Regions from separate parts of the Vibrio coralinecrosis genome, predicted to be linked through region 1. Evidence: riboswitches for the same ligand, from Rfam matches in the RefSeq annotation. Region 1 holds a riboswitch; the other holds the start of a gene.

Region 1 (10,689 bases):
CGAATAAACTGTAAATAAGGCTCTTTCCAAATCCCCATTCGAGAGTCAAACTTCTGGTAGGTTTGTGCCCCTAAGGGGCAAAGTTCTAAACTGTCTTCCTCAAATAACAGCCCCTCTTCCTCTTCGAGAAATAATATCTCAAACCGATTCCGACCAAGCTGCATATAAGGTCGAATATCTTTCTTATATTCTGCTTGCGAGCCATCACAATCAAACAGCGCGACACCATTGAGTCGAACTTCAGCATGGTAATCTACGCCACCGAGCACCAAGTCAACGGCAGGGAACGCCAGCATCGCCTCATCAACTTCAATATCATGCATCAAGTGCCACTCCTGCTCTGCAATGGCAGCTTCCGAAAGAAGGTCTGGGAGTTTAGCGCTTAATGGAGCGGGAAAAGTGATGTCATCCTGAGGAATCGAGAAATTTGTTAACGGCGAAATTTGCCATAAACCTGCGAGTGATAGCTGCATGTTTCCCTTATAAATTGAGCTAGATCAAGTTTGGGTGATTATAAAGAATCAATATAGTGAAAGATACCTAAGTACTCTCGAATTTAGGTACAAAAAAACCAGCCTCACGCTGGTTTTTTCTTATGACGAGAGATTACTCGTCATCTCCGTCTTCTTCAGGGTATAAGGCATCTTCACCTTCATAGTAAGTGCCCCACCCGTCATAGATGATGTCGTATTTCTCAGCAAGGTGAATCAGCTTCTCTACTTGAGCATCAATCGCCTCAGCATCAAGTGCCGATTCCATCGTTGCGTCGCAGCACAACAATTTATTACCGTCTTCATCTTCTGTTTCTTCAGCTTCTAATACTTCAAAGCCCATCTTGAATGCCTCTACCACGGCTTTTTCCAGTGTATCGAAGTCTTCAGCAAACAGGTGGTGCTCAATTTCATACAATGCATCTGGATCACTACCATCTTCACGCAAGGCTTGAATGATATCGCGAGTCTCTTCCTTTTGAATCTCAATTAATTCTTCAACAGATAGATATTCGTCTTCATGAGACATAAGTCAGCTCCAGATAGTGACAACATTGATCGTAATTTACCGCAACGGAATATCGCATGGATCCAGTGAAATTACTAGCCGCAATCCATGAAGATCCTCACCTTAAGTGGTAAACAGATTAAAGATCGCAAATGATCAAGTTCACAAGATGGAAAAGTTAACATTTTTTTATCATCGGAGAGATTCAGAATTATCTGCCGCGCTGACTGCCTAGCGACAACCTGAAAGATTGAGTTTTTATTTTTCATCTCTGCATATCTTCAGAATGGCAGTAACTGCATAGAAATATATCTTCAAACCAAGTTATATCGTAGTTGTGAATAGCTATGCTGAATTGTGTTTTTTTCTCTCAAGTTCATCAATGTCATAAGGCGCATAGTAACGCATTGGTTCGCTTATCTAATCCACCCCATCTCTTTAGATAAAAACCACAAAAATAACCGAGTTAATAAAATTAAAAACCACAAAAATAATAAAAAGCAGTTATTGAAACCAACATTATCACTTGCATCTTGATAACAACCTTGTCATAAATACGCACTGGATATTATTGTAAGGATGCAAAATGAGTAAGTTGTACGTAGGCTCAGAAGTAGGCCAGTTAAGACGTGTATTGTTAGCTCGACCAGAACGAGCACTAACCCACCTTACCCCTTCAAACTGCCATGAGCTACTGTTTGACGATGTTCTTGCTGTCGAAGCTGCAGGTGAAGAACATGATCAGTTTGCACAAACGCTGACAAATCAAGGTGTCGAAGTTCTGCTTCTTCACGATCTATTAGTCGAAACTTTGGCTGTAAAAGAAGCTAAAGAGTGGCTGCTTGATACGCAAATTTCTGATTTCCGTTATGGTCCGACATTCGCTCGTGATCTTCGCCATTATCTGTCTGATATGGATAATGAGCACCTAGCAACTGTGTTACTCGGCGGTTTAGCATATTCGGAATTACCAATCCAATCCTCTTCGATGCTACCAAGAATGCATCGACCGCTAGACTTTGTGATTGAACCTCTGCCCAATCATCTTTTCACCCGAGACACTTCATGTTGGGTCTACGGCGGTGTGTCACTCAATCCTATGATGAAACCCGCTCGTCAGCGTGAAACCAACCACTTACGTGCCATTTATCGCTGGCACCCAGTCTTTGCAGGGCAAGACTTCATCAAATACTTTGGTGATGAAGATCTACACTATGACAATGCCAATATCGAAGGTGGAGACGTACTGGTTATCGGTAAAGGTGCAGTCCTAGTGGGAATGTCTGAGCGTACTACAGCGCAAGGTGTAGAAAACCTCGCAGCCAACCTGTTCAAAAACGGTCAGGCGAAAGAAGTTATTGCCATTGACCTGCCCAAGCACCGTTCATGCATGCACTTAGATACCGTCATGACGCACATGGATGTGGACACTTTCTCGGTTTATCCAGAGATCATGCGTAAAGATTTGGATACTTGGCGTCTGACGCCGAAAGGTGACAATGAGATGAAGGTAGAACAGGTACCTAGCTATACGCATGCTATCGAAGAAGCGCTGGGGGTTGATTACCTAAAGATCATCACAACTGGCGGTGACAACTACGAAGCTGAGCGAGAGCAGTGGAACGATGCGAATAACGTCTTGACGGTTAAGCCTGGCGTGGTTATCGGTTATGAGCGTAACGTTTACACCAACGAGAAGTACGACAAAGCAGGTATCGAAGTCCTGACCATTCCGGGTAATGAACTTGGCCGCGGTCGCGGTGGTGCTCGTTGTATGAGCTGTCCGATTGAGCGTGACGATATTTAGAGCCGAGAGAAACTAAAAAGGGTTGATGTCAAAACATCAACCCTTTTATTGTTTAAGCAGTTACTGCGTTAATGACTCTTCCAGCGCTCTCAAACAGAGTGCAACATTTTCAGCTCGGGCACCGTAGCCCATAATACCGATACGCCATGCCTTACCCGCTAATGCCCCCAAACCTGCACCAATTTCGAGATTGTAGTTTTCCAGTAAATGGTTGCGAACCCCTGCATCATCGACGCCTTGAGGAATGTAGACCGCATTGAGCTGAGGCAAACGTGATTCTGCTGCCACAACGAACTCAAAACCTAACTTTTCGAGGCCCAACTTCAGCTTTTCATGCATATCACTATGACGCTGCCAAGCATTCTCTAATCCTTCATTCTTAAGGATTAATAGAGATTCATGCAGCGCATACAGGCTATTTACTGGCGCTGTATGATGGTAACTACGCTTGCCTTCCCCACTCCAATAGCCCAGCACTAAACTCTGATCTAAGAACCAACTCTGGACAGGAGTTTTACGTGCCTGAATCTTTTCAATGGCAAGAGGAGAAAAGGTCACTGGTGATAAGCCAGGGACACAAGATAGACATTTCTGGCTGCCTGAATACACCGCATCTAGCTGCCATTCATCAACTTTCAGTGGTACACCACCTAAAGAAGTCACGGCATCAACTATTGTTAGCACACCGTGCGCTTTTGCAAGTTTACCTAGTGCTTCAGCATCGCTGCATGCGCCTGTCGATGTTTCTGCGTGAACGAATGACAGGATCTTCGCATCTGGATTCTCTTTCAGTGCTTGCTCAACTTTATCGACCGAGACAGGAGTGCCCCACTCATCATCAACCACCACAGCAACACCGCCCGCTCGAACTACATTTTCGCGCATACGCTCGCCAAATACGCCATTGCGACAAACGATTACCTTCTCACCCGGTTCAATCAGGTTAACAAAACAGGTTTCCATACCTGCACTGCCCGGTGCAGAAACCGCAATAGTGAATTCATTTTCAGTCTGAAAGGCGTACTTAAGTAGCTGTTTTAACTCATCCATCATCTTGATAAATAGCGGGTCAAGGTGGCCCACTGTTGGACGACTCAAAGCCTGTAGAACTTGAGGAGAAATATCCGAAGGGCCTGGGCCCATAAGAATACGATGAGGGGGGATAAAGCTTTGAATAGTCATTGTTCGCTCCTTGAAACTGATCTGCTCTTTATTGATTTGTCTTTACATTAAAACAAATCACTACATGCGGCAATTGACCATAAGAGCTCAGGTCAAACCACTGTCACAAGTTTGTTAATTCACAAGGGGAAGAAAGAACCAACTTCCCATTGACAAAGGTCACATAAAAACGTTCAATGCAGAATATATGGTGAATTTTTATGCCGCCATATACATGCATTTTGCAGAAGAGGAGCACTACCCAGGTAGGTGTTTTGTGGAGCCACAACTCCGATACAAATCACTGAGGGGGAGTAGTGCCGAGGTAGATCAACGTTGTGGTTTTGATCTGTCGGTTGACTTGGGTTGACTCCCATCAACTGTCATCAGCTCCGTCTGATGAAGAGCTTCTGAGGTAAACCTTACACAATAAAACCTCTCAATACGCTCATTCTCTCTTCAAGCAAGGATTACTAATTTACTTTCAGGAAGTTGTGGGAGAAATGCCGTGGGCAATTTTAACGTTGCTAAATTTGGTGGAACCAGTGTCGCTAACTTTGAAGCCATGAGTCGCTGTGCTGCGATCATTGAGCAAAACCCAAACACAAAGTTAGTCGTCAGCAGTGCCTGTTCAGGCGTGACAAACTTATTAGTCGAACTCGCGAATGGAGTTCAAGATCAGACAGAGCGCAGTGCGATTCTAACCAAACTCGCCAGTATTCATGATGCGGTACTCAATCAACTAGAAGATGCAACTCAAGCAGCCAGCGAGGTCTACTCTATTCTAGATACCGTCACAAGTTTGGCAGAAGCTGCTTCGATTCAGTCAAGTACTAAGCTGACGGATCACCTTGTCGCCTGTGGTGAACTGATGTCTACACACCTGTTGGCCCAGTTAATGAGGGAACGTGGTATCAATGCGGTACGCTTTGATATTCGTGACGTACTACGCACAGATGATAATTTTGGTAAAGCAGAACCGGAACTGGCCACTATTCGTCAACAAGCGCAAGCATTGCTTATCCCGTTATGCCAACAACAGGTTGTGGTAACTCAAGGCTTTATCGGTGCCGATGCAGATGGCAATACCACGACACTCGGTCGAGGTGGCAGCGATTACAGTGCCGCACTTATTGCCGAAGCGGTTGAAGCGCAGGGGCTGGAGATTTGGACCGATGTACCGGGCATTTATACCACTGACCCACGTATTGCCCCAAAAGCATCACCTATCTCTGAGATCAGCTTCAGTGAAGCCTCTGAAATGGCCAATTTTGGCGCCAAGATCCTTCACCCTTCGACGCTAATTCCTGCTCTTCGCCATGATATTCCAGTCTTTGTCGGTTCATCAAAGCAACCCGAAAAAGGCGGCACGTGGATTCGCCATCAAGTCGAGAGCTCACCTCTCTTCCGTGCTCTGGCTTTACGATGTAACCAGACCATGGTGACGCTGCGCAGCGCGCAGATGTTCCATGCTTACGGCTTCCTGGCCAAAGTATTTGAAATTCTGGCGAAGCACAAGATTTCGGTAGATTTGATTACCACTTCAGAGATCAGTGTCAGTCTAACGCTTGACCAAACCGACACATCTGGTGGTGCTCCTCAGTTACCTGAAGCTGCACGTCTTGAGCTGGAAGAGCTGTGTACGGTTGAAGTAGAACATAACCTGTGTCTGGTCGCGCTGATTGGCAACAATATGAGTGAGAGCAAAGGTTATGCAAAACAAGTATTTGGAACATTAGAAGAGTTTAACATGAGAATGATCTGCTATGGCGCAAGCCCTCACAACCTGTGTTTCTTAGTTGATGAGTCAGACGCAAAGCTAGCGATTCAGAAGCTGCACACTGAATTGTTTGAGAAGTAATAATAGAGCAGAGAACAAAAAAGGGTTGGCGCTAAAACGCCAACCCTTTCAATTTGTATCAGTGGTAAAACCGAGAATGTTACTCACCCGCCACTTTCATCGACTCAATCAGAATCGAACCCGTCTGGATTTGTGAGCGGGTTTCAACATCATTACCAACCGCGACAATCTGATTAAACATATCTTTCAGGTTGCTGGCGATTGTCACTTCAGAAACAGGATATTGGATTTGACCATTCTCTACCCAGAAGCCTGCCGCTCCTCGTGAGTAATCACCGGTGACGATATTCACGCCCTGCCCCATCACTTCGGTGACAAGGAAGCCCGTTCCCAGTTCTTTAAGCATCTGCTCAAAGTCTTGCCCCGTCGATTGAACGAACCAGTTATGAATACCACCAGCGTGACCCGTTGGCGCCATATCCATTTTACGCGCGGCATAGCTGGTTAATAGGTATGTCGCGAGCACACCGTCGGTAATGATTTCACGATCTTGGGTTGTAACACCTTCGCTATCAAATGGGCTCGACGCTAAACCGCGTAGAACATGAGGTTTTTCAGAAATATTAAACCAGTCTGGCAGTACCTGCTGACCGAGATGATCAAGTAAGAATGACGACTTGCGATACAGGTTACCGCCACTGATTGCCATCACCAGGTGTCCAAGTAAACCCGTTGCTACATCGGCTGCGAACATCACAGGGTATTTGCCTGTCTTGAGCTTTTGCGCATCAAGACGACTGATGGTTTTCTCCGCCGCTTTCAAGCCGACTGACTCAGGTGTCCAAAGGTCATCTTTATGGCGTGCTACTGTATAGCTGTAGTCACGCTCCATTACGCCACTTTCACCCTGCCCAATAACACAACAGCTGGTACTGTGTCGGCTGGAGGCATAGCTAGCAAGCAAACCGTGGCTGTTGCCATAGACCTTCAAGCCATAGTGGCTGTCGTAGCTGGCGCCATCGCTTTGTTTGATTTTGTCACTGAAGGATAACGCTTTTTGCTCAGCAGCAATCGCAATCTCTGCAGCATGATCGGGGTCAGGCGTATCAGGGTGAAACAAGTCAAGATCTGGAATATCTTGCACCATCAACTCTTTAGGAGCAGGGCCTGCGCATGGGTCTTCAGAAGTGTAGTGAGCAATATCCAATGCAGCCATCACCGTTTGTTGAATGGCTTTTTCACTGAGATCGGAGGTAGACGCACTGCCTTTGCGCTGACCTCGGTAAACGGTAATGCCTAGCGCGCCATCGCTGTTAAATTCAACATTTTCGACTTCGCACATACGTGTCGATACACTCAGGCCTGTCGTCTTGGTGATCGCGACTTCAGCGCCATCAGATTTTTCCGCGGCCATTTCCAGTGCTTTCGCAACGGCGGCCTCAAGCTCAACACGTTGCTGAGCGACTTGCTGTCTTACGTCCATATCTTCTTCATGCTTAAGGTCTGATATGCCTAGAATAACAAGAATTTCGCTTTCTCCCCATGATTCTTGTTAAAATAGAGAAATAGATGTTCAAATTAAGGCAGAAAGATGGCCAGAAAAAATCAAAAAGCGCCATGGGAAGAAGAAGAGGAAATCATTTGGGTAAGTAAAACCGAAATGAAACGTGACATGGAAGAGTTACAAAAACTGGGTGAGGAACTCGCCAGTCTTAAACCTTCGGTGTTAGAAAAATTCCCGTTAAGTGAAGATCTTGCAGAAGCAATTAAAGACGCACAACGCTTTAAAAATGAAGCGCGTCGTCGTCAGTTGCAATATATTGGCAAGCTGATGCGCTTCGAAGATCCAGAGCCGCTTCAAGCTGCGCTGGACAAGGTACGTAATAAACACTCACAAGCAACCGCTGCACTACACAAGCTAGAACAGTTGCGTGACCGAATCGTTGAACAAGGCGATGAGGCGATTGCAGACGTGATGGAGCTATACCCACAAGCGGATCGCCAGCGTTTACGTCAGTTAGCTCGTCAGGCAGCGAAAGAAAAGAAAGCCGGTAAACCTGCTAAAGCATTTCGCGAAATCTTCCAAGTGCTAAAAGAGCTTAACGACGAAGAACTTTAAGAACCAGCCTTAGAGTAAAAGAAAAATGGCCTCAGACACGTTGACTGAGGCCATTTCAACAATTTTTAGCTCGGTTAGACTTTGATACCTGCTTGCTGATTGAGCATGGCAACTTCCTTATCTAGCGACTCCAGCTTGTCTTTCATCTGCTCTCGGCACAGCGTCGCAAGCTCACGGATATTTTCTTTTCCATAACTTTCAGTACTAATTGGCGGTAACATCTCAACAATGACATGCCCGTTGTTCCAACGATTGAGCTTCAATCCATCCGTCGAACTACACACAATCGGAATAATCGGAAGTTTAGCGCCAATCGCAGCATGGAAAGCCCCAGTTTTAAAAGGCAGTAAACCACGTCCACGTGAGCGCGTTCCTTCAGGAAACATCCAGACTGATACGTCACTTTGATTCATACTATCCACAACTTGATCAATCGTCCCTTTCGCTTTAGAGCGGTTAGCACGATCAATCAGAATGTTACCTGTCAGCCAGTAAAGCTGACCAAACAGGGGCATCCACGCTAAGCTCTTTTTACCTACCGTGACGACTTTTGGCGTCACTGCAGAAGAAACGGTAAACAAATCCCAATTGTTCTGGTGGTTAGCAATATAAATATGCTGTCCGCGTTTGTATGCGTCTTCAGGTAAACGCAACTCAAGTGTAATGCCGAAAACACGCGACATCTTGCCGAACAAGCGTCCAAAGGTGAAGACATGTTTCGGGTTACGTGGGCTCAATAAACAGTAGCCACAACCGAACACAAACATCACAATTGCAAAAATCGCGACAGCGAATACACGTAGTAGTGCAATCATTGGTTGTTCTCCAAGAACAAAATAGTCATTAAAATTTGCCCATGACTCTAACTTATCTAGCACCCATAAAAAAGCCGAAACTCTCGTTTCGGCTTACAAATGTTAGCTGAGGTTAGTGAGAGTCACGAAAACGCTCTATATTGGCCCCAAGAGCCGACAATTTATCTTCAATTTTATCGTAGCCACGATCGATGTGATAAATACGATCAACAATCGTCTCACCGTTTGCAATACAGCCTGCGATCACCAAGCTCGCAGAAGCACGTAAGTCAGTAGCCATCACCTGCGCGCCGCTGAGTTCTTCGACATCACCACAAATCACAGTGTTGCCTTCAATTTCAGCTTTAGCGCCCATACGCATTAATTCAGGTACATGCATAAAGCGATTTTCAAAAATGGTCTCGGTAATAACACCGCCACCTTTGGCCATCAAGTTAAGCAGAGTGAACTGAGCCTGCATATCCGTAGGAAAGCCTGGGTGTGGCGCCGTGCGCACAGTCACCGCTTTCAGCTCGCGATCTGTCATGTCAACGGAAATCCAGTCTTCGCCTGTCTCAACTTTCGCACCAGCTTCTTCCAGCTTAGCCAACACAGCTTCAAGGAGTTGAGCCTTAGTATTTCGACACACAACTTTACCGCCAGAAACAGCAGCAGCAACAAGGAAAGTGCCCGTCTCAATGCGATCAGCCACAACAGCGTGTTGACCACCACCAAGGCGTTCAACCCCTTCAATAGTAATCGTATCGGTACCGGCACCAGAAATCTTAGCACCAAGCTTATTCAGGAATTCCGCCGTATCGACAATTTCAGGCTCACGGGCTGCATTGTCGAGCACCGTCGTCCCTTCAGCCAAGGTAGCCGCACACATGATCGTAATAGTGGCACCAACACTCACCTTATCCATAACGATATGCGCACCTTTTAGGCGACCATCAACATTGGCTTTCACATAACCGTCTTCTAGCGTGATCGTAGCGCCCAACTGCTCTAGGCCATGAATGTGCAGATCAACAGGGCGAGCTCCAATCGCACAACCACCAGGTAAAGAAACCTGACCTTGACCAAAACGTGCGACGAGAGGACCAAGAGCCCAGATAGATGCTCGCATTGTTTTCACCAAATCATATGGTGCGCAGTATTCATTGATACTGCTTGGGTCGACATGCACAGAACCATTGCGCTCTACTTTAGCCCCTAAACGCTTCAATAATTCCATCGTGGTGTCGATGTCACGCAAGTGAGGAACATTCGCCACTTCGACGGGCTCTTCCGCGAGGATTGATGCAAAAAGAATAGGCAGTGCTGCATTTTTAGCACCAGAGATCGTGACTTCGCCAACCAGAGGTTGCTTAGACCCTTTTACTCGAAACTTATCCATCATTAACCCTTACAGTGACATCAACTTCTTATCACGCGCCCACTCTTCTGGTGAGTAAGCTTTGATAGAAACGGCATGAATGTCATTTCTTTGGATATATTCCATCAATGGAGCGTAAATCAGTTGTTGCTTCTTAACGCGGCTCATTCCTTCGAAACTAGCATCAACAGCGACCACTTCATAATGGCTGCCTTCACCTTTAACATGTATTTCTTCCAGGTTAAGTGCTTGTTCTAAAATCTGTTGTACTTTTGCGCTATCCACAATTCACCCCTGTTTAATTCTTTAAATGCCCGTCGATCAACTCTTCGACGTTACTCAACTGAAATAAAGTTAACAGTTGTTTCGGCACGAAGCTGAGCATTATATGACAGTTTTGCTTTTTTGCATGCTCTAATAGATGAATTAGCATCACCATACCCGCAGAATCGACTCTTTCGACCTTCTCTAAGCTCACTTCAACGTTAGAGCTATTAGGCTTCCAGTTATACAGAGAGCGCCATAAGAGAGGGACCGAGTCTCTATCCAGTACACCAGAAATTTGAAACTGGTCATCAGACAGACTTAGCCATTGCGAGGGAATCATTGTGATTTACTCTCAAAACGGAT
Region 2 (10,689 bases), 1.5 Mb from region 1:
AAAGTAAGCTCGGAGCTTATTGAGAAATACAAGCTGAGTAAAGGTCACTCATTAGTCATAGATGATGCTACTGCAGAAGCGCTTTATAATGAGTTGAAAGATAATGCCCTCATCACCAATGAATATGCTGGTGGGACGATCGGTAATACACTTCATAACTATTCTGTTCTGGCCGATGATCGTTCAACACTTTTGGGTGTCATGAGCCAAGATATTAAGATCGGAAGTTACGGCTTTCGCTATTTATGCAACACTTCAAGCCGGATGGATTTGAATTACCTTCAAGGTGTTGATGGTGCAATTGGTCGGTGTTTTGCTCTCATTTCTGATGATGGTGAAAGGACGTTTGCTATTAGCGAAGGTCAGATGAATCAATTACATCCAAGTAGTATTCCTGAAACGATTTTCGAGAATGCCTCTGCTTTAGTATTAACCGCCTATTTAGTGCGTTGCAAAGAAGGTGATCCAATGCCGGAAGCGACGATGAAAGCCATTGAATATGCGAAGAAATACAATGTGCCAGTCGTTCTTACTCTCGGAACGAAATTTGTGATTCAAGATGATCCTGTATTCTGGCAAGACTTTTTGCGTGACCACGTTAGCGTCGTAGCAATGAATGAGGATGAAGCTGAGGCGTTAACCGGTGAGTCCGATCCGTTAGCGGCGTCAGATAAGACATTGGAGTGGGTAGATTTGGTTCTCTGTACCGCCGGTCCTGTGGGTCTATTTATGGCAGGTTATACTGAGGAAGCGGCCAAGCGTCAGACTTCTCTACCATTACTTCCAGGTAGTATTGCTGAATTTAATCGTTTTGAATTTAGTCGTCCAGCAGCGAAAGCGGCCTGTGAGAACCCAATTAAGGTGTATTCGCATATTTCACCTTACATGGGGGGGCCAGAAAAAATTAAAAATACTAATGGGGCAGGTGATGCAGCATTGTCCGCGTTATTGCATGATATGGCTGCGAATAAATACCATAAAGAAAATGTGCCTAATTCAAGTAAGCATGCACATACATTCTTGACATATTCGTCATTCTCTCAGGTTTGCAAATATTCGAATCGTGCTAGTTATGAGGTTTTAGTTCAGCATTCACCACGCCTATCACGAGGCTTGCCAGAGCGTGAAGATAGTTTAGAAGAAGCATATTGGGAACGTTAATTCAGTAATAATTAATTACAAAAAAACCTCGCATAGCGAGGTTTTTTTTACAATACAAAAGTGTTTATTAAAAACACTTCTATAAATTTCAATTAGATCAGGAAGTCATCAAGTGATTTACCTGCATCTAGCTGTTCTTGGATTGCTGAAGGTGTACGACCTTGACCTGTCCATGTTTTTTCTTCGCCGTTAGCATCTACATATTTGTATTTTGCTGGGCGTGGAGCGCGTTTTGATTTCTGTTTACCAGTAGCTTCACCTGCTAGAGCTGAAATAACCATGTCTTTATCTAGACCTAGTTGCTTAATTTGCTCAGCAATATCTGCCAATTTTGCTTCTTGTGCTGCTTTGGCTTCACGCTCTGCTTCTTCCGCTTCTTTTCGTTCAGCTACAACAGTTGATAATTTGTCTAGAGCTTCCTCTAGTTGTTCCAAGGTAAGCTCACGCGCAAATGCTCGTAGGCTACGAATGTTTAATAGAGTTTTTGTTAGTTCCGACATGTAATTTCCCACTTAATTAAGGAGCCGATGAAATAAATATTAAACCCGTATTATTCGCAATACAATATTTTCCAGTTAAATTGTTATAAAAACTATTAATTAATCGCCTAAGGATTAGAGTAATGAGACCTTTCTTATTAACTGATGAATTCTTGTTGCATAGAATATCGTTGGTTTTGTGATTTTGACAATACTGATAGAGGATAAGTTTCATACACTAATGATATTTATTTTATATCATAAAAATAAGTTGGATTATCCTTTTGTCATGACATTATCAAGATAGTAACAAATCTTCTTTAATTCATATTTTTTCTCACTAAATGCTGATTTTTTTCTTCACTTTACGAGCGTAATCGAAGATGTACATCGAAAAGACCGAGTTGATGAATAAATAGGAAGGGTCATCGCTCGCCCATTATGATATTAGTTGAGCTTAAATGGTATGAGCAGAAACTTTATGCACAGAAGAAGAAAAATCATTAATGCTTAATTGGGTAAGATGTATTGCAATGGGGCTTTCGATCAGTACAATGGGCGCCACCTAATGCGATGTGTTGGTTAAATTGTTGTTAAAATTGTTTTTCAGTAGTTTAAAATATCAACTGTCGCGGTAGAGGTGCGAAATAAATCAGTAGTATTTGTTGGGGTGATGCCAATGAACAGATATGAAAGGTTGTTTTGCCGAAGTGAGTATTCATATCAACGGTGCTTGCTGGGGTTACACTCGAAAGGGGTAACACTGCCATAGTCTATAATTTTGTAAAACTATGGAGCGCTACTGTAGGGCAGGGTGGAGTTTTCGCTTCCCTTTCGCTTAGTTCAACATAAATTGTTTGATACTCATTTCTTTCAATTTATCTGCAGTAGATCTCTAACCATTGATTACTGGTTTTTGAAGATCATGAATTTAATTGATTTTGCAACATCTCCGATTTCTTTGCTACCTCCATTGGTTGCACTGAGTTTGGCGATTATTACTCGTCGTGTACTGGTGTCTTTAGGTGTGGGTATCACTTTGGGCGCTGTCCTTCTTAACGATTACTCTCTGGGTAATACACTCAGCTATGTAGGCTCAACGGTATCGAGTGTCTTCATTGAAGACGGCGGTATTAATACATGGAATATGAGTATCGTTGGTTTCCTACTTTTACTTGGTATGATGACGGCGTTACTGACGTTATCGGGTGGTACCCGTGCTTTCGCCGAATGGGCGCAATCGCGCGTTAAAAGTAAACGTGGTTCCAAATTACTCGCGGCTTTTCTAGGCGTATTTATTTTTGTTGATGACTATTTTAACAGCCTAGCCGTTGGTGCGATTTCTCGTCCTGTCACAGACCGCTTCTATGTGTCTCGAGCTAAATTGGCTTACATCTTAGACTCAACAGCAGCACCAATGTGTGTGATTATGCCTGCATCAAGCTGGGGCGCGTATATCATGACGATTATTGGTGGCATTCTCGTTTCACATGGCATTACTGAGTATTCCGCTCTTGGCGCATATGTGCGTCTTATTCCAATGAACTTCTATGCGGTATTTGCATTGCTGATGGTGTTTGCCGTTGCTTGGTTTGGCCTTGATATTGGTAAAATGCGTAATCACGAAATTGCGGCCTCACAAGGCCATGGTTTTGAGAAAGAGCAAGCGAATGATTCACAGGAAGCTCATGAAATCAATGAAGAGTTAGATATTCAAGAGAGCGAAGGCGGTAAAGTTTCAGACTTGGTTTTACCGATCGTATTCCTGATTGTTGCGACCATTGCTTCTATGTTATACACCGGCGGTCAAGCTTTGGCTGCTGATGGCAAGGCATTTAATATTCTAGGTGCCTTTGAAAACACCGATGTAGGCACCTCGTTAATTTATGGTGGCCTTGTTGGTTTAGCTATCGCACTGTTTACGGTATTTAAGCAAGGTATTGCGGTAAGCGAGATCACACGCACACTATGGATTGGTGCAAAATCAATGTTTGGTGCCATTTTGATCTTAGTTTTTGCTTGGACTATTGGCTCAGTGATTGGTGATATGAATACGGGTAAATACCTGTCGACATTGGCGCAAGGTAATATAAATCCAAATTGGCTGCCAGTTATTCTATTCCTACTCTCTGGCCTTATGGCATTTTCTACCGGTACGTCATGGGGGACATTTGGCATCATGCTTCCAATTGCCGGTGATATGGCTGGCGCAACGGATCTTGCTTTGATGTTGCCTATGCTAAGTGCTGTATTAGCTGGTTCAGTATTTGGTGACCACTGCTCGCCAATTTCTGATACGACGATTCTATCTTCAACAGGGGCTCGTTGTAACCATATTGATCATGTAGCGACCCAGTTACCTTATGCGCTTTCAGTGGCTGCTGTATCTTGTATTGGTTTTATCACATTGGGGATGACGGCTTCCGTAGGAATTTCATTTGCCGCTTCAGCCGTTGCCTTCTTTGGCGTTTGTGTATTGTTGTCAATTCTTTCAAGAGCCAAGATAGCAAGCTGTCATAACGCTTAATGAATTGAACTCAATAAAGAACTTAAAAGGGAGCGAAAGCTCCTTTTTTATTTGTCTAATACAAATTTTAAAAATCTTTAATTTTTAGTTGAAAAATAGTTTTTCCTTGGTTAGTGTGGTTATCAAGCAAGCGAACTGAAGAGCTTATAAGTATGCGTAATTTTGTAATGAACATTCATCACCATCATCACCCAGTCTAGTCTTTCGGGAGATGTACGCATACCCGGGGGACAGGAAACTCCCGGAGGCAGAAATCGCAAACTACAAGATTTAGAACCCTCGGGAGACTACTCTTCCGAGGGTTTTTTAGTTTTAACGATTTAAGAATTAATTTGCACAGGGATAAAAGCAATGCAAACACAACGCCTGAGAATCGCAATCCAAAAGAAAGGTCGCCTCAGTAAAGAGAGCCAAGCTCTACTTAAAAAGTGTGGCGTTAAATTCAACGTTATGGGTGAGCGCCTTGTCGTTCACTCTGAAAATATGCCAATTGATTTACTTTTGGTTCGTGACGACGATATTCCGGGTCTGATTATGGATGGTGTCGTTGACCTAGGCTTTATTGGTGAAAATGAATTAGAAGAAGTTCGCCTCGACCGTAAAGCATTGGGCGAACCATCGGAATTTATCCAACTTCGTCGACTTGATTTCGGTGGCTGCCGTTTGTCTATCGCAATTGACAAAGACGAAGAGTACAACGGCCCTCAAGACCTTGCTGGTAAGCGCATCGCAACTACATACCCACAGTTGCTAAAAGCTTACATGGATGAAGCGGGTGTCCCATTCTCAACATGTATGCTGACAGGCTCAGTAGAAGTTGCCCCTCGCGCTGGTCTTGCAGATGCGATCGCTGACTTAGTGTCTACGGGGGCAACACTGGAAGCGAACGGCCTCAAAGAAGCAGAAATCATCTTCAAGTCAAAAGCGACACTGATTCAACGCACCGGTGAATTCGATGCGGACAAGGTGGCGTTAATCGAGAAACTCCTGACTCGTATGCAAGGCGTACAGCAAGCGAAAGAATCTAAATACATCATGCTACATGCACCTGCTGAGAAGCTAGGCCAAATCAAGGCACTACTTCCGGGCGCTGAAGACCCTACTGTATTACCTCTGTCTGCCGACAAGCAAAAAGTTGCGGTTCATTTGGTCAGTACTGAAAACCTGTTCTGGGAAACCATGGAACAGCTGAAAGAGCTGGGCGCAAGCTCAATCCTAGTGCTACCAATTGACAAAATGATGGAGTAACCGCAATGAGAACCGTCGTATGGCAATCGCTGAGTGAATCTCAGCAAGACTCGATTCTAGAACGTCCTGCAATTGCAGAGGGTGCAAACATCACTGCTGCGGTTTCTGACGTTATCGCGAAAGTTCGTAGTGAGGGCGATTCAGCCCTGCTTGAATTAACTGAGAAGTTTGATCGCGTGAAGCCGGAATCCATTCGTGTATCGGCTCAAGAGATTGAGGAAGCGTCAGCACGTCTTTCTGAAAAAATGAAGAACGCACTGGAGCAAGCTTATGCCAACATCTCTAAGTTTCACAAAGCGCAGAAGCCACAACCTATCAAAGTAGAAACTCAACCGGGTGTGCTTTGTGAACAGGTCACGCGTCCAATCCAAAAAGTGGGTTTGTACATTCCAGGTGGCAGCGCTCCATTACCATCGACGGTTTTGATGCTTGGGGTTCCTGCAAAAATTGCAGGCTGTCGTAAAGTGGTGCTTTGTTCTCCACCGCCAATTGCTGACGAGATCCTTTATGTAGCAAAACTGTGTGGTATTGATGAAGTGTACAACGTCGGTGGTGGCCAAGCCGTTGCTGCGATGGCCTATGGTACAGAGACAGTATCCAAAGTCGATAAGATCTTTGGCCCGGGCAACGCCTATGTGACAGAAGCAAAACGTCAGGTAAGTAATGATTTTCGCGGCGCAGCGATTGACATGCCAGCGGGTCCTTCAGAAGTACTGGTTTTGGCCGATGAAACTGCGGACCCTGATTTTATTGCTGCCGACCTGCTAAGCCAAGCAGAGCACGGCCCTGACTCTCAAGTAGTGCTTGTGACGCCTTCACCTGTGATTGCGGACCAAGTCACTGACGCAGTTCAGCGCCAACTCAAAGAGCTATCTCGTGCGGATATTGCTGAGAAGGCACTCGCTTCAAGTTTGGTTATCATCGCGGAGTCGTTGACTCAGGCGGTTTCAATCTCAAATTACTACGGCCCTGAGCACTTGATTGTTCAGACCAAGAACCCTCGCGAGCTTTTGCCTTTACTCGATAATGCAGGTTCCATCTTCCTAGGGGATTGGTCACCAGAATCGGCGGGTGATTACGCATCGGGCACTAACCACGTTCTCCCTACTTACGGTTACACGCGTACGTATTCGAGCTTAGGTTTAGCGGATTTCTCTAAGCGGATGACAGTTCAAGAGTTGTCTGCTGATGGTCTAAAAAACCTTGCTCCAACGGTGGTGACCATGGCTGAAGCAGAAGGTTTGGATGCACACAAACGTGCCGTGACTATTCGTGTAGAAAAACTGGCAGTTAAGTAAGAGGGCAATGAGATGGAAAAGCTAGCGCGTAAACAGGTCCAAAAACTGACCCCTTATTTATCGGCTCGTCGTATCGGTGGTACAGGTGATGTTTGGCTGAACGCCAACGAATCGCCATTCAACAATGAATACAAAACAGACTTCGCTCGTCTTAATCGTTATAGCGAATGTCAGCCTAAAGAACTGATTTCTGCATACGCTGCGTATGCAGGGGTGAACCCAGAACAAACGTTGACTTCTCGCGGTGCAGATGAAGGCATCGAGTTACTGATTCGTGCTTTCTGTGAGCCAGGTGAAGATGCGATTCTTTACTGCCCACCGACTTACGGTATGTACTCCATCAGCGCTGAAGCCATTGGTGTAGAGCGCAAAACCGTGCCGCTAACATCAGATTGGCAACTAGACCTTGCTGGCATCGAAGCTAATCTGGATAACGTTAAACTGGTTTTCGTATGTTCACCAAATAACCCTACGGGTAACTTGGTTAAGCGTGAAGATATTGTCTCTCTGCTTGAAATGACAAAAGACCGCGCAATCGTGGTGATGGACGAAGCGTACATTGATTTCTGCCCAGAAGCGTCAACGGTAGATTTACTGGCGCAATACCCGAATCTTGCAATTCTGCGTACTCTGTCGAAAGCTTTTGCCCTTGCGGGTTTGCGTTGTGGATTTACGCTTGCGAACGAAGAGCTGATTAATGTACTTCTGAAAGTCATCGCACCATACCCAGTCCCAGTTCCTGTTGCAGAAATTGCCACTCAAGCGCTTTCTGAAGCAGGCCTAGCGAGAGCGAAGTTCCAAGTTCTCGATTTGAACGCGAACCGTGCTTATTTGCAGGTGGGGTTGTCGATGATTCCGGGCTTGGAAGTCTTTGAAGGATGGGGTAACTACCTATTGGTTAAATTCCCAGATGGTGATGATCTTTTCAAAGCCGCTTGGGAAACAGGCATTATCTTGCGTAACTCGCCAATTGAGAACTGCGTACGTATCAGTGTGGGTAACCGCGACGAGTGCGAAAAAACACTCGGATTTATTAGAAACTACTACTCATAAGTAGAGACAAAATTAATTGCTTTCGCTGACAAAGCGGAGGCGCCAAAGATTAGCAATAAGGAAGTTCGAGTGAGCAAACAACAAAAAATCCTTTTTATCGACCGTGATGGCACCTTAATTGTTGAGCCGCCGGTTGATTTTCAAGTTGATCGTTTAGATAAACTAAAACTAGAACCATTTGTTATCCCAAGTCTGCTGTCGTTGCAGGATGCAGGATACCGTCTAGTGATGGTAACGAACCAAGACGGTTTAGGGACTGACAGCTACCCACAAGCAGATTTTGATGCACCGCACGATATGATGATGGAAATCTTCGAATCTCAAGGTGTGAAGTTCGATGACGTACTGATTTGCCCTCACTTTGAAGAAGATAACTGCTCATGCCGTAAGCCTAAATTAGGCATGGTGAAAGAGTACCTTCAGGGTGGCAAAGTGGACTTCCAAAACTCTGTTGTGATTGGCGATCGTCAAACCGATCTTCAACTTGCAGAAAACATGGCAATTCGAGGTATTCAATACAACCCAGAAACCATGGGTTGGAAACAGATCCTGAAAGATCTGACGGTGAAGGCTCGCGTTGCTGAAGTGGTTCGAACTACGAAAGAAACTGATATTAAAGTCGCGGTAAATCTTGATGACCAAGGCGGTAATGACATTTCTACGGGCTTAGGCTTCTTCGATCACATGTTGGATCAAATCGCAACACACGGTGGATTTAAGATGGTGTGTAAAGTGGAGGGCGATCTACACATAGACGATCACCACTCAGTAGAAGATACCGCACTTGCGTTGGGCCAAGCGCTGAAAGAAGCGCTAGGTGATAAGCGTGGTATTGGCCGATTTGGCTTTAGCCTGCCAATGGATGAGTGTTTGGCACAATGTGCGCTAGACCTATCAGGGCGTCCTTACCTTAAGTTCGACGCGAAGTTTAGCCGTGAGCAAGTGGGTGACCTTTCAACCGAGATGGTGGTTCACTTCTTCCGCTCTCTAACTGACACCCTAGCGTGTACGCTACACCTCTCTTCTGCGGGCAACAATGATCACCACATCATCGAGAGCCTATTTAAAGCGTTTGGTCGCACTCTGCGCCAAGCAATCAAAGTAGAAGGCACTGAGCTACCGAGTAGTAAAGGCGTGCTATAAGGCTCACGTTAGCAAGGAGAAAAACAGTGACAGAACAGAAAGTTGTCATCATCGATACTGGCTGCGCCAACGTCTCTTCGGTGAAGTTTGCTATTGAACGCCTAGGTTATGACGTAACGATTTCAAAAGATCCACAAGTTGTATTGTCGGCAGATAAGCTATTTCTACCGGGCGTAGGAACCGCCAGTGAAGCGATGAAGAACCTAGAAGAGCGCGATCTTATCAGCTTGGTAAAACAGGTAGAAAAGCCACTACTAGGTATCTGTTTAGGCATGCAACTGTTAGGTAAAGTGTCTCAAGAGAAAGGACAGAAAGCTGATGAATTGGTTGAGTGTCTTGGACTTTGTGATGGCGAAGTGAAGCTACTACAAACTGGCGACTTGCCGCTGCCGCATATGGGCTGGAACACAGTCTCTGCGAAAACAGGCAACCCGCTGTTCAAAGGCATTGAAGAAGGTGAGTACTTCTACTTTGTACACAGCTTTGCCATGCCAGTAGGGGACTACACCATTGCAGAATGTGAATACGGAAATCCGTTCACGGCAGCGGTGCAAAGCGGTAATTACTACGGCGTGCAATTCCACCCTGAGCGTTCTTCAAAAGCGGGCGCAAAGCTTATTCAAAACTTCTTAGAATTATAAAAGGGATTTAGTGTGATTATTCCAGCTCTTGATTTAATTGAAGGACAGGTGGTTCGTCTTTATCAAGGTGATTACGGTCAAGTAACCGAGTACAAAGTCGACCCAGCAGAGCAGTTCAACTTGTACCACCAAGCAGGTGCTAACTGGCTGCACTTGGTGGATTTAACTGGCGCGAAAGACACGACAGCACGCCAGCTTGATTTGATTGCAAAGCTATTAGCAAGTACGCCAGCGAACATCCAAATCGGTGGTGGTGTGCGTACTGAGCAAGACGTGATTGATCTGTTAGAAGCCGGTGCTCAACGTGTTGTAGTTGGTTCTACAGCAGTAAAACAACCAGAGCTTGTGAAAGGTTGGATGGAAAAATACGGCGCAGAGAAAATCGTTCTCGCACTAGACATTAACATCGACCAAAACGGCACACGTAAAGTGGCGATCTCTGGTTGGCAAGAAGACTCAGGCGTGACCATCGAATCGCTTATCAACGATTACCTAACAGTAGGTCTACGGCATGTGCTTTGTACCGACATTTCACGTGACGGTACGTTAGAAGGCTCAAACGTAGAGCTTTATGTTGACCTATGTAAACAGTACCCACAAGTGCAGTTCCAATCTTCAGGCGGTATCGGATCGCTAGCAGATATCGAAGCACTAAAAGGCAGTGGTGTGGCAGGCGTGATTGTTGGTCGCGCACTGCTAGACGGAAAGTTCACGGCAGAGGAGGCATTTGCATGCTGGCAAAGCGAATAATTCCATGTCTTGATGTTCGCGATGGACAAGTGGTGAAGGGCGTTCAGTTCCGCAACCACGAAATCATTGGCGACATCGTTCCTCTGGCACAGCGTTATGCGGAAGAAGGCGCCGACGAGCTGGTGTTTTACGATATTACCGCTTCCAGTGATGGTCGTGTCGTCGATAAAAGCTGGGTCGCTCGCGTTGCAGAAGTGATTGATATTCCGTTCTGCGTCGCTGGTGGCATTAAATCAGCCGAAGACGCAGCACGCATTCTTGAGTTTGGTGCGGACAAGGTGTCGATCAACTCACCGGCATTGGCGAACCCGCAACTGATTACCGACCTTGCTGATAAATTTGGTGTTCAGTGTATCGTGGTTGGCATCGACTCTTATTACGACAAAGAT

The links. A riboswitch is a leader RNA that binds a small molecule or an ion and turns the genes downstream of it on or off. The one in region 1 is predicted to bind lysine.
Region 2: linked by a shared signal. The riboswitch ahead of CTT30_RS05030 (Na+/H+ antiporter NhaC family protein) and the one ahead of lysC (lysine-sensitive aspartokinase 3) in region 1 are both predicted to bind lysine.

What each region holds. Positions count from the first base shown of each region.
Region 1 is NZ_CP024627.1:2,909,501-2,920,189, forward strand. It holds gene CTT30_RS13665 (glycosyl hydrolase 2 galactose-binding domain-containing protein) at 1-473, opposite strand, end outside; gene rraB (ribonuclease E inhibitor RraB) at 607-1,020, opposite strand; gene arcA (arginine deiminase) at 1,586-2,806, shown strand; gene CTT30_RS13680 (pyridoxal-phosphate-dependent aminotransferase family protein) at 2,867-3,988, opposite strand; lysine riboswitch at 4,208-4,385, shown strand; gene lysC (lysine-sensitive aspartokinase 3) at 4,476-5,828, shown strand; gene pmbA (metalloprotease PmbA) at 5,908-7,251, opposite strand; gene yjgA (ribosome biogenesis factor YjgA) at 7,360-7,887, shown strand; gene CTT30_RS13700 (1-acylglycerol-3-phosphate O-acyltransferase) at 7,962-8,702, opposite strand; gene murA (UDP-N-acetylglucosamine 1-carboxyvinyltransferase) at 8,815-10,080, opposite strand; gene ibaG (BolA family iron metabolism protein IbaG) at 10,090-10,344, opposite strand; gene CTT30_RS13715 (STAS domain-containing protein) at 10,358-10,666, opposite strand; gene mlaC (phospholipid-binding protein MlaC) at 10,663-10,689, opposite strand, start outside.
Region 2 is NZ_CP024627.1:1,097,061-1,107,749, forward strand. It holds gene CTT30_RS05020 (inosine/guanosine kinase) at 1-1,161, shown strand, start outside; gene CTT30_RS05025 (H-NS family histone-like protein) at 1,254-1,661, opposite strand; lysine riboswitch at 2,268-2,450, shown strand; gene CTT30_RS05030 (Na+/H+ antiporter NhaC family protein) at 2,566-4,167, shown strand; His leader region at 4,343-4,478, shown strand; gene hisG (ATP phosphoribosyltransferase) at 4,519-5,415, shown strand; gene hisD (histidinol dehydrogenase) at 5,421-6,713, shown strand; gene hisC (histidinol-phosphate transaminase) at 6,726-7,766, shown strand; gene hisB (bifunctional histidinol-phosphatase/imidazoleglycerol-phosphate dehydratase HisB) at 7,836-8,909, shown strand; gene hisH (imidazole glycerol phosphate synthase subunit HisH) at 8,936-9,550, shown strand; gene hisA (1-(5-phosphoribosyl)-5-[(5-phosphoribosylamino)methylideneamino]imidazole-4-carboxamide isomerase) at 9,563-10,300, shown strand; gene hisF (imidazole glycerol phosphate synthase subunit HisF) at 10,282-10,689, shown strand, end outside.